2 regions of the Marinomonas sp. 5E14-1 genome follow, and region 1 is predicted to be linked to the other one. Evidence: predicted binding sites of a transcription regulator. Region 1 holds the regulator's gene; the other holds the start of a gene.

What was found. The regulator sigma-54, encoded in region 1, starts transcription at its own class of promoters, with help from an activator protein. The targets are predictions, from matches to a motif close to TGGCACNNNNNTTGCTNT.
Region 2: a site for sigma-54 is predicted at 3,533-3,550, ahead of flgB (flagellar basal body rod protein FlgB). Genes of this name have one in related genera too.

What each region holds. Positions count from the first base shown of each region.
Region 1 is NZ_JBDXMW010000004.1:39,443-45,811, forward strand. Features, by position in the region: gene yjgA (ribosome biogenesis factor YjgA) at 1-34, opposite strand, end outside; gene mgtE (magnesium transporter) at 41-1,396, opposite strand; gene ABFY09_RS04490 (HPr family phosphocarrier protein) at 1,405-1,674, opposite strand; gene ptsN (PTS IIA-like nitrogen regulatory protein PtsN) at 1,684-2,133, opposite strand; gene ABFY09_RS04500 (RNA polymerase factor sigma-54) at 2,151-3,623, opposite strand; gene lptB (LPS export ABC transporter ATP-binding protein) at 3,699-4,424, opposite strand; gene lptA (lipopolysaccharide transport periplasmic protein LptA) at 4,425-4,934, opposite strand; gene lptC (LPS export ABC transporter periplasmic protein LptC) at 4,918-5,496, opposite strand; gene ABFY09_RS04520 (calcium/sodium antiporter) at 5,496-6,369, opposite strand, start outside.
Region 2 is NZ_JBDXMW010000002.1:133,318-139,686, forward strand. Features, by position in the region: gene flgF (flagellar basal-body rod protein FlgF) at 1-86, opposite strand, end outside; gene ABFY09_RS02240 (flagellar hook protein FlgE) at 217-1,914, opposite strand; gene ABFY09_RS02245 (flagellar hook capping FlgD N-terminal domain-containing protein) at 1,928-2,635, opposite strand; gene flgC (flagellar basal body rod protein FlgC) at 2,646-3,095, opposite strand; gene flgB (flagellar basal body rod protein FlgB) at 3,101-3,493, opposite strand; gene ABFY09_RS02260 (protein-glutamate O-methyltransferase CheR) at 3,704-4,540, opposite strand; gene ABFY09_RS02265 (chemotaxis protein CheV) at 4,601-5,530, opposite strand; gene flgA (flagellar basal body P-ring formation chaperone FlgA) at 5,671-6,363, shown strand.

The sequences.
Region 1 (6,369 bases):
CGTCTTCATTTTCAAATTGATCAAAGTCTGTCATGGGAACCTATATTAAAAAGATGGTAGCAAGGCCAAGGAAGGAAAGAAATCCAACAACATCTGTTACTGTTGTGAGGATTACGCTTCCAGCAAGAGCTGGGTCTATACCGACTTTCTTCAATAAAATCGGTAAAAGTGTGCCTGTCATTGCGGCAAATAAAAGATTAATGATGATCGCGCCAGCAATGATATAGGCAATCTTCATATTGTCAAACCAAAGTGCGGTGAGAACGGCAATAATGGTTGCCCACAGAAGCCCATTAATGAGGCCAACAATGAGTTCTCTGTTTAACAGCCAGCGAGTATTGGTAGTGCCTATTTGGTCGAGCGCGATACCGCGTATTACTAATGTGAGAACTTGAGAGCCTGCGATACCGCCCATACTAGCGACAATAGGCATGAGAATGGCGAGAGCAACAACTTGGTCTAGCGTGTCCTGAAATAACCCAATGACATAAGATGCAATAAACGCCGTCACCAAGTTGACTCCTAGCCATACGGCGCGGCGCCTTGTTGTTCTCATAATGGGGGCGAAAGTATCTTCGTCGTCATCGAGACCAGCCATGCTTAGCATTGAATGCTCTGCTTCGTCTCGAATGACATCCACCACGTCATCGATCGTGATTCGACCTAGAAGCTTTTTGCTTTTTCCATCAATAACAGGGGCAGAAACAAGGTCCATTTTTTCGAATAACTGTGCGACTTCGCTGGCAGGTGTTTCAGCCTCAATGACGGTGTATTCTGTTTCCATGATATCTCGAACGATATCGCTGGTGTCTGACACTAATAACTTTGTGAGAGGGAGAGTGCCTAATAAGCGATCAGATCGACTAACAACCAGCAGGTTGTCTGTCATATCAGGGAGAATGTCGTGCCTTCTAAGGTAGCGAAATACAATATCAATCGTTATGTTTGGACGTATTGTTATTGTGTCTGTGTTCATTAAGCCACCGGCAGAATCTTCCGAGTAGCTTAATAGGGCTTCAACACGCACCCTGTCTTGCGTTGTCATGGACGCAAGAACTTCTTTTACAATAGTTTCTGGTAAATGCTGTAATAAATCGGCTAAGTCATCACTTTCAAAACTTTCCGATAACTCTATCAATCGCTCAGTATTCATGTTTTTCATGAATTGAGCGCCAATATCTTCACTTAGATATTGTAGCACTTCGCCTTGGTTTTCTGAGTCAATCAGCTCCCATAAAAGCTTTCGTTCTTTAGGTGGGGAGGATTCCAATAATCGAGCAACGTCCTGTGCAGGTAGTGCACCGTTAAGTAAATAACGGATTTGCATGGTGGCACCGGACTCAAGAGACTCGGTGACTGTCTGCAGGTGGTTAGTTAGAGTTGCTTTCTCTGACATATAAAGTGTTACTCATCTTCACCAAAGCGATTGTTGATCAATTCTATTATGGCTTTTAGGGCGTTTTTTTCGTCATCTCCATTGGTTTTGATATGAATTTCGGTGCCCTTTCCTGCAGCGAGCATCATCATTGCCATAATGCTTTTTCCGTCGACGTTACGACCTTCTTTTTCGATGGTAATATCACAGGAGAAGCGAGAAGTTGTTTCAACAAGTTTTCCTGCAGCTCTAGCATGCAAGCCAAGTTTGTTGATGATAGTAATAGACTTTTCTTGCATGCGTGCTTCCTATATTAACGAATCAAATATATTAAATAGCTCTTCGTTTGTTTGAGCGGTTCTTAATTTATCTAAAGATTGTGGCGATTGTGCTAATTCTGCAATCTGCGCCAATGTCGATAAATGAGAGTCACACTCGTGAGGTGGAACGATGAGGGCGAAGATCAAATCTACAGCTCTTTTATCAATCGCATCAAAGTCAATCGGTTTTTGTAATGACATCACAACGATTGCCGTATGATTGGCGGATTCCAAACGACAGTGAGGAATGGCTATACCATTTCCTATTCCAGTACTGCCAAGTTTTTCTCGGCCTAATAAAGCGTCATAAACCGCTTCGTTATCGCAATGTAGTTTGTTAGATGCGACTTCCGCTAAGTTCTCAAGAACGCGTTTTTTGCTGACAATCTCTTGTTTTGCAAAGACAAGTTCCGCTTTCAATAATGATTTTAATGGCATGATAAAGTAGTGTCCGTTTAGATCAATCGCTTGCGTTCATTGGATGGCGGTATGTTCATCGCCTCGCGGTATTTTGCAACAGTACGGCGGGCAACTTGTATGCCTTGGTCAGCCAAAATAGTCGCTAATTTATTGTCGCTTAAAGGTTTTTTAGCTGGCTCATCTGTTACTAGCTTTTTAATCATGGCTCGTATTGCTGTAGAAGAGCATTCTCCGCCAGATGCTGTGTTGACATGGCTGGAGAAGAAATATTTAAGTTCAAAAATACCTTTTGGTGTGTGTATGTATTTTTGAGTCGTCACCCTAGATATTGTTGATTCGTGCATGCCGACTTCTTCGGCTACATCGTGAAGTACCATGGGCTTCATGGCTTCTTCACCTAATTCAAAGAAGTCAATTTGACGGCTTACAATACAGCTGGCAACTTTTAATAGGGTTTCATTTCGGCTTTGTAAACTTTTCATGAACCACTTGGCTTCTTGTAATGACGTCTTGATATAGCTCGCGTCTTCGGGCGTTGACGCTGTGCTAGCCATAGCAGAATAGGTTTCGTTTATTTTGACAGGCGGTAAAGCGTCATTGTTTAGCTCTACTTGCCAGCTGCCATTGCGTTTTTTGACAGAGACATCAGGAATGACATAGTCCGTATCATCTGCATCAATAACAGAGCCGGGACGAGGATTAAGTTGTTGTATTAAGCAAACTACTTCTTTAAGAGCTTCGTCTTTTAGCTTTGTTTTTCTGCTTAATTGCGCAAAGTCACGACTGCCAAGAAGCGGCAAATAATTGTCAATCAGGTTATGCGTGCTTTTGTATAAAGGGTGGTTTTGAAATGCTTCTAGCTGAACTAATAGGCAATCTCGTAGATCGGTAGAGCAAACACCAATAGGGTCAAAACGCTGCAGTCTATGTTGGACTGCCATAACTTCTTCTATTTCAAGTTCTTCTAGTTCGGTCGAAAGGGACTCGCAGATATCGTTTGGTGTAATACTTAGGTAACCATCTGGTTGTACGCATTCAATAATTGCGTATGCAATCTCAATGTCTCGATCAGACATGTGAGTTAAATTTAATTGCCAGATTAAATGATCTTGTATGCTTTCTGCAGGCGCATTACGGCTTTCGAAGTCGCTGTCACCTTCATAGTTATTGTTGTCGCTGATCGCTGCAGAACTTTGGTAGGTGTCATCCCAGTTACTATCTATTGAGAGCTCTTCAGGAATGCTTTCTGTCCATTCTGATTCAACACGAGCTTCTTCACTTGTATTGATATCAGGTGTTTCTGCTGTGCTTTTGGATTCGATGCTAGCTGGTGCTTCTACTTGTCCTTGTTCGTCGTCGTCAAGTTCAAGAAGAGGGTTGGATTCAAGAAATTCATGAATTTCTTGTTTAAGATCCAGCGTAGAAAGCTGCAGCAAACGTATCGCTTGCTGCAGCTGGGGTGTCATGGTCAGCTGTTGACCGAGTTTTAACTGTAAAGACTGCTTCATGGAGCAACTCTTTTTATTTGAGTGAATTGGAACGAGTTATGCATACTACTCCCTTTCTGCAGTAATGATAAGGGGTTACAGGCGGAAGTCATCACCTAAATAGACTTTTTTCACCTGTTCATTGTTAATAACTGTACTAGCATCACCAGAAGCAATGATATATCCATTGCCCACAATATAAGCTTTATCACAGATGTCTAAGGTTTCTCTGACATTGTGGTCTGTAATCAGAACACCAATGCCGCTTTCTTGTAGGTGTTTGATGATAAGTTTGATATCACCGACAGAAATGGGGTCAACGCCAGCAAAAGGCTCGTCTAAGAGAACGAATTTTGGGTTCATTGCTAGTGCCCGCGCAATTTCTACACGGCGCCTCTCACCACCAGATAGGGCCATGCCTAAATTTTTTCTGATATGAGTAATATGAAACTCTTCTAATAAGTCTTCAAGTCTGGATTTCTTCTGAGCTTTTGTGAGTTCTTTACGTGTTTCTAAAATCGCTAGAATATTGTCTTCAACAGACATTTTTCTAAAAATAGAGGCTTCTTGTGGTAAGTAGCCGATACCTTTTTGTGCTCTGGTATGCATCGCGTTACTGGTGATATCTTTACTGTCGATGAATATGCCGCCTGCATCATTAGTAACCATCCCAACTATCATGTAAAAGCATGTGGTTTTGCCTGCACCGTTAGGACCAAGCAAACCAACAGCTTGCCCAGACTCAACTGAGATGGAAACATCCTTTACTACTTGTCGTTTTTTGTAGCTCTTTGCTAGGTTTTTAGCTTCTAGAAGGGCCATTTAATTTGTTTCCTCAGCTAATGGAGATTGAAGCGTCATCGATACTCTGCCTGTGCCTTTTTTTTCTGCACTAAAGGCTCCATCATCAATAGTGTAAAGGATGTAGTCGGCGGATATAGAGTTGTTTAGCTTGCTTAACTGTCCATTACCTATAATTTCTAGTTTGGATTGAGTGATAGAGTAATGGATTTTATTTCCTTTGCTGGTAACAGTGTTGCCAGTCAAATTGATTTGTTGGCTGAATTTTGCTGGTTCCCCCAAGGCTTCTAAACGATTGAATTTTTTTGTCTTTACATCGGTCACAACTTTTAAATATTGTGCCTGTATTTCAATAGAGCCTTGCTTGATGAAGACATTGCCTTTGTAAATGGCTTCCCCAGTGTTTTGGTTAAAAGAGACTTCATCAGCTTGAACTTCTATAGGTTTATTTATGTCATCTGGTAAGGCATAAGTGTATTGACTTAATAAAGCTGAAATTAGCAAGGCGCAAATGTTAATCAAGTGTTTCATATGTTCCTCTTACAGATCCTGTCATGATAACTTCTTCTGAATTTATATAGGTCGTAATTTTGTCAGCGGAAGTTTCTCCTTGTGTGGAGACTAGTATCGGACTTCCTTGGCTTGTTAATGATTGATCTTTATCTAAGTAATGTATGCTGTCTGCGCTCAATTTTATGTCTTCAGATTGAAGATATGTTTTAACGGCTTCAGCATTATCTGTGAGTAGAATATCATCACTTCCATCATGAATGATGCCTTTATTCGCTTTTGCACTCCAGGTTCCTGACTCTGATTTGCGTGCAACGCTCGGAGAATCAAGGAGTGTTTTCGAGTCATCAACATAGTGCAGTGTTTGCTTAGCTTTGAGGGTTTCAATCAACTCCCCGTTTTGATTGAACTCTTTGATGGTTACCTGAGTGATAAAATAGTCAGGGGAGCTGCTTAAAGAATCTGTTGGTATTAGGTTCTTTTGAGGAGAAGTTCCGTGCCATAAAAAAACTGCTACACTCGCAATTAATATGGTAGCGAGCAATAATATTCTAGGCGTAGTGGTACTTTCAAATTTAAACATTAGATCGAACTGCCTGAACTAATTATAAATAGATAAACACAATAAGACCCAAGAAGCGGTAATCCAACCCAGCGCGGAATGCTGCTGTTTTTCGATTTCTTGAAAATATAAATAGCGAACGCAAGGGCGATTGTTAAAGCCAATACCCAAGGGTAATCTCGATTAGTTACGTTGGCATCAATAATGCCTGGTGCAATTAATGCAGGTAAAGGTAATACCGTTGCCAAATTGAAAATATTGGAACCTAAAATATTGCCGATGGCGATGTCATGGTGACCTTTTCTTACGCTGCTTACTGAGGCAGCTAACTCTGGCAAACTGGTGCCAATAGCGACAATAGATAACCCTATGATGAGCTCACTGACGCCAAGTGCTGTTGCTATGTTAATTGCTCCCCATACCAAGAGTTTAGAACTGCCAATTAAAACAGCTAAACCAATTAAGGCAATGATTAGGGATTTAACAACTGGTGATCCATCGTCTTCTGGGAGTTCGTCTTTTAATTCGCTTTCGAGGTCTTTGCTGCCCTTTAACAAGATACTCAAAATTATTATGAAGGCTAAGATCAGAAGGATGCCATCTAATACGCTCAAAGCTTGATCGTAAAGTAAGTAACCAGCAAGGAAGGTGATAGCCAGAACGAGTGGTACTTCTTTGGTTGTTAGGCCCTTTGCGATAGGAACAGAAGAAAAGAGTAAAGTGATTCCGAAAACCAGAGCGATATTGGCGATGTTAGAGCCAATTACATTTCCAACTGCAATTTCTGGAGCTTGATCAAATGCGGCAATTGCAGAAACAACCATCTCAGGCGCGGAAGTGCCAAGTGCAACCAATGTGATACCTATTACCATTGGGCTTACGTTAAGTTTTTCG
Region 2 (6,369 bases), on a different contig from region 1:
ACATTTGCCAGATTGTTAGCGTGTATCGTTTGAGCATTCATGGTTTGTACACCACCACTCATTGCTAAATATAAGGCCTTATCCACTGCCGCTCTCCTAGAAGAATTTGTTTCATTTAATTAATACATATCAAGAATCATACCAACTTAAAAAAACAAACAAAAAAAAGCCGAAACAACATAGTTGCTTCGGCCTAAATCTTCTCTCTCCAGAAAATTAACGAAGGTTTATTATCGTCTGTGTGACAGTATTTTCTGTTTCTAATGTTTTACTGTTTGCTTGATAATTACGCTGCGCCTCAATCAATGCAACCAATTCAGACGTTAAGTCGACATTAGACTCTTCTAACGCTCCACCTTGAATTTTTCCTAATGTGCCGCTATTTGGACGACCAATATCAGCTGGACCAGAGCTCTTACTAGCCAACCAAGACGTATGCCCATTAGGCATAAGACCGTCAGTACTATCAAAAGTTGCTAGGGCAAGCTGGCCAAGTGTTGCCGTTTGTTGGTTTGTGTAATTAGCAATCAAAAAGCCATCACTATCAAAGGAGATACCTTGCAGCTCACCAGCAGAAAAACCGTCTTGATCAAACGTATCTGTATTTGCCAATGCATACTGCGTAGAACCATTTAGATCCAATGGCGTAATACGACCGCGGTTTGTCGGATCAACCCCTAGAATCTCTAATGAAATCGGCTCCGCAATATCAAATGGAGGCAAACCTCGATACGCGCCAAGCAAGTTACCTGCCGCGTCAAAAGACACTGAAGTATTACTTTCCAAAAAGCGAGTATCTTCACCTGTTATAGGATCTTCAAAAGTTTCTTCACCGTCCATTGTCACGCGCAACTCGTAAGTATTCTCTTCACCTTGTTTAATAAAGTAGTACCCCAGTGTATGCGCTTCACCTAAAGCATCATAAACCGTTCGAGTATTACTGTAGTTGTATGTTTCTGGCTCAAGCGGATCAAATGCCTCACGCCCTACAGAGCTAGAATCTCTCACGTCTTCAGGTGCCAATGTTGAGTTAATCGCTATCCCACTCAATGTACCAGCCACTGTTAAAGGTGTTTTGGTTCCCGCTTCAATATCAGCTGTTGTTGGCTGCGCCCCACCGATATATAAAAGCTCGAATGGCAATTCATTCTCCCCATCACCATTATAATCCACCCCTTCTTGATCCGAATTAAAAGTCGCAAACGCTTCATCCATAAACGCAGCGCCAGTATCATCCAACATTGCACCATTTACTGTGGCGTGAACCTGGTAGGTATTTGGCAGCTCACTCTTAGCATAATAGTAGGTCACTATATTAGTTCTACCATTGGCATCAACAACACCTTGAGTTTGAGTAAAGTTGTAAGTATCAGGATCAAGCGGATCAAACTCAGCTTTTATGTACGGAGGGACATCTTCATTTTTAGAGTTCAAGTTAACTTTTAAAGACATTTCTGTCGTAGGCTCTGGAGGAATACGATCGTTTGGTATTGTCATATCTTCCAAATTACCACCAATGATCCCGTCAACGGCATTGTAGCCTTGCACATTGCTACCATCGTTCGTTACTAAGAAACCATTTTCATCTAATTTGAAGTTACCCGCTCGGGTATAGGATTGAGCAACACCAGCATCCAATACAAAAAAGCCAGCGCCATCCACAGCAATATCGAGGTTATTATCAGTATAAGATAAGTTGCCCGATGAAAACTCTTGGGAGACATTACTAACGCTCACACCAGAACCAATACTGTTACCACTACCAGCACCCAAAACGCTTGTATTATAAAGGTCATCAAATTCTATACGAGACTTTTTGAAACCCGTTGTGTCAGCATTGGCAATGTTATTACCCGTCACACTTAAATAATCAGCAGAAGCTTTAATGCCAGATAGTGCAGTATTGAATCCCATAATACTCTCCCAATTACCCTAAAATTTCTAATTCGTTTGTGAGTTTGATTTTGCCGTGGTTTTCCACATTCAAAACGGTTCCATCTTCGCCATTAATCGTAACACCTTGGATACGTGTCGGTAGACGTGTTGTCATAGCTGAGATTTCACCTTTATCATTCGTTGATGATGCTGCGAAGCGATATTCACCAGGCGGCAAAATATTTCCTTCATCATCTAGTCTGTCCCATTTGTAGTCGCCTGAATTCAGTGTAGACGTACGAACAAGAACATTGTTTTCATCGTATATTTTCAGTGTGGCCGTTTTAGAATCTTCTGGAATCGTTGTCTTCAGTTGAACATCATCCGAACCTTCAGAGATTTTTGCCGTACTTCCTTCCATCAAAATAGATCGCCCCACCAAAGTGGAAGCACTAAGCGCTTGATTAGAAGTCAAAGACGTTGCCATAGTTTCAAGCTGATCTGATATGCCAGTTAAACGCTCCAAAGAGCTAAACTGTGACATCTGAGCCACCATATCATTCGCATCTTGAGGTGCAGTTGGATCCTGCCCTTTAAGCTGCTCAATATATAGCTTCAAAAACACATTTTGATCCGCTAACGCGCCCGTTTCTTCTGTAGAGGTCGCAGGCTTTTCAACACCGGCTTTCGCCTTAGCTGAATCTGTCCCATATTGCGAGATCAGATTACCTAGGCCTTTAGTGTCAGATATATTTGCCATCTGTTAGCTCCTACGACTGCCCAAGTGTGAGCATTTTCTGCATCATACTTTTTGCTGAGTTCATAATTTCCACATTCGTTTGAAAAGATCGAGAAGCTGACATCATATCTGCCATTTCTTCTATTGGATTCACGTTCGGATAGAACACATACCCTTCTTCATTTGCCATTGGGTGATCTGGCTCGTATCTAGGCTGTAACGGCGCATCTGATTCAACAATGCCATCTACTTTTACACCCACACCAGCACCACTATCATCCATGCTGGCATTACTCCAACCAAACTCACGCATACTGTCATTCATCATTTGCGAAAATACAGGTTTACGAGCACGATAGGTTTGATCTGCTGAGCTAGCAACACTGTCTACATTTGCCATGTTACTGGCTACTGTGTTCAAACGTACTGTTTGAGCACTCATTGCAGATCCAGAAATTGTAAAAATATTACTTAAAGACATCGTAATTAATTCCCTGTAAGCGCTTTTTTCATGCCACTAATTTTTCTATCCAAAAACATAAAGCTTGTATCGAACTGTAAGGAGTTTTGCGCATATTCCGCTTGCTCTCTTTGCATATCGACATTGTTTCCGTCTAAAGAAGGTTGATTAGCGTTTCGATACAAAAGCGCATCGGAACCTGACGAAAAACCTTCTCCTGATATATGCTTAGAGTTTGTACCCGCTAATTGCAGTTTGTTACTAGCATCGTTAAGCATAGAATCAAAGCTGATGTCTCGCGATTTGAAGTTAGGCGTATCGGCGTTAGCGATATTATTAGCAAGCACTGCCGCTCTAGCACTTCTAAACTCTAGCGTCTTATCGTGTCCTGCAAATGCACTCGCAAAAGATATAGCCATTAAACCCTCAAATTAAAAACATCATAAACTAAATAATATAAAGCAATTATGATGCCAAAATAAAATTAACATATAATTCAATAGGTTATAGTTTTTATTTAGAGGAACGGCAAAAAGCGGCAAACCATAAACAAGGAAAACAAAGACAAAAAAACCCACCCTAAAAAATTAAGGCGGGCTTTTTAATAAGGCTTTTGCAATATTATAAGATTATAAGGCTTTAGCCTTGTAAACAATACCAGGATGACATTGTACAATCTCAAAGTAAGCTGAAAGACCACTCAACGCTTCTGAACCACCTAAGAACAAATAACCTCCGGGTTTTAAAGCTGCATGCATTCTTTTCAAAATATCTATCTTCAGATCACCAGTGAAATAAATCAGAACATTGCGACAGAAAATAACATCGAACTTACCCAAACCAGCAAATGAATCTATTAGATTCAAATAACGAAACTCCACTCTAGAACTCAAGTGAGACTTTATCTTCCAAGTTTGTTCATTGATCTTGTCAAAATGGCGTTTCTGAAAGTCTGCCTCTAAGCCACGAGCGATCGCTAAACTGTCATACTCACCTAGTTTTGCATGCTGAAGTATATTGGTACAGATATCTGTCGCAATAATTTTCTCACCAGCTTTCATCACACCTGGACGAGAAGCCTTAAAGTCTTCAATCACCATACTAATAGAGTACGGTTCTTGACCTGTAGAAGAAGCAGCAGACCAAACTCGCAAAGGAGTTGAAGACATTTCAGGTAATATCTTTTCTTTTAAAATAGTAAAAGGATGAGTATCACGAAACCAAAGTGTTTCATTGGTTGTCATTGCATTGACGACTTCTTCTTTAAGTTTTGCATTACCAAACTTTTCAAGTGCATCAACCAATTGCTCAATTTTAGTAAAGTTTTCTCGCTCTAAAATTCGCCCTAAACGGCTAGCCACCAAATATTGCTTATTATCGCTAAGGGATATACCACATACCTTTTGAAGGTATTCCTTAAACCTAATATATCCATTAGGTGTGATTACATTTGTACTACTGAGCATTAAAACTCCATATATGGTAGAAGCCCATTAAATAAAACCAACCGAAAAGGAGCCTACCGACTATTCCGTTTGAGCCTGTACTGTTTCTATTGCTAATCGAGCCAACTCATCTGGCTGAAATTTTGCCAAAAAGCCATCTGCCCCAACTTTCTTTACCATCGCCTCGTTGAAAACACCACTTAATGATGTATGAAGCAGGATAAATAAATCTTGTAAGCGGCTATCGTTCCGAATCGCGGTTGTTAGGGTATAACCATCCATTTCAGGCATCTCAATATCTGAAATCACCATGGAAAATACCTCTGTAATATCTTTGCCTTCAGCCACTAGACTTTCAAGATGATCAAGCGCTTCACGACCATCATGCAAGACAGTTGTCTCAAAACCCACCTGCTCCATACAACGCTTAATCTGTTTACGAGCAACAGAGGAGTCATCTACAATCAGAATGTGGTGTTTTTTTGCATTTTCTTGAACGCTATCATCCACAATGCCAGCAGATATATCCTGACGGGTTGGCGCCACCTCAGAAAGAATTTGCTCAACATCGAGGATTTCAACCATCTCTTTCTCTACCTGACATACAGCTGTCAGATAATTATCATTAGACAAACCTTTTGGTGGTGGCTGAATATCACTCCAGTTCATATTTACGATTCTTTCTACGCCACGCACCAAGAATCCCTGTATACGACGATTGTATTCAGTAATTATGACAAAGCATTGATCAATATTTTCAATCGGGCTTGCACCTGTCGCCAATCCTAGGTCTAAAATGGGAATTGTTCCGCCACGAATATGAGCCACACCTCGAACAACATGTGAGCTATGAGGCATAGAGGTAAGTTTAGGGCATTGAAGAATTTCCTTCACCTTAAAAACATTGATACCGTAAAGATGCTTACCGTTTAAGCGGAATAATAACAGTTCTAGTCGGTTTTCACCTACCAACTGCGTACGTTGATTAACAGTATCCAAAACTCCAGCCATAAACGCCTCCAAAATGTGCAAACATCATACTGAGGTATCACCTCATAATTGTTAAGTTACATCATCCAATGATAAAGTGATTTATCAGATTTTACTAACTATCTTATTTATAACGTAATAATAAACAAAGAGAGCTAATCATGCGAATCATAAGGCTAACAATAGCCTTCTTTTACTTCCAAGCAAGTTTAATATTTGCAGAATCTATTGAAAAGCAAATTAATCACTACATAAACCAAGTAGAGATACCTCGATTACTAGAAATATATCCAGAAGCCGATGTTGCCGTTTCTTTGAATAACCTAGCAGCATTAAATTATTTACCTATCTGCGAAGCTGGCACCATTATAGTTACAAATCAAAGGCCTGAGGCCGATAAGCGCACAACTTATGAAGTTAGCTGTGATTCACCTGTATGGAAATCCTACGTACCAGTTACTCAATTCATCACTATTCCAGCAATCAAAACTATTTCCCCCATCAATCGAGGACAAGAAATAAACAAAACTAACACGGGTGTTGGCGATGTTGATATATCAACTTTAAGAGGCCAAGTTTTTACGGCAAAGAATCCACCTTACGGCCTGATTGCCTCACGCAACTTACGCATCAACACCTATATAACAGATAATTTGACCAACCAACCGACCTTAGTTAAAAAAGGCGACCTAGTGCTTATTACAGCAAGCAATGGGAACATTATAGTCAAGATGAACGGTGTTGCTTTAGAAAACGGCACAAAAGGACAACAAATACGTGTAAAAAACACCAGTTCTGAACGAATTGTATACGCCAAAGTTGTAACTAGCAGTGAGGTTCTTGTAAACTATTGAACATAG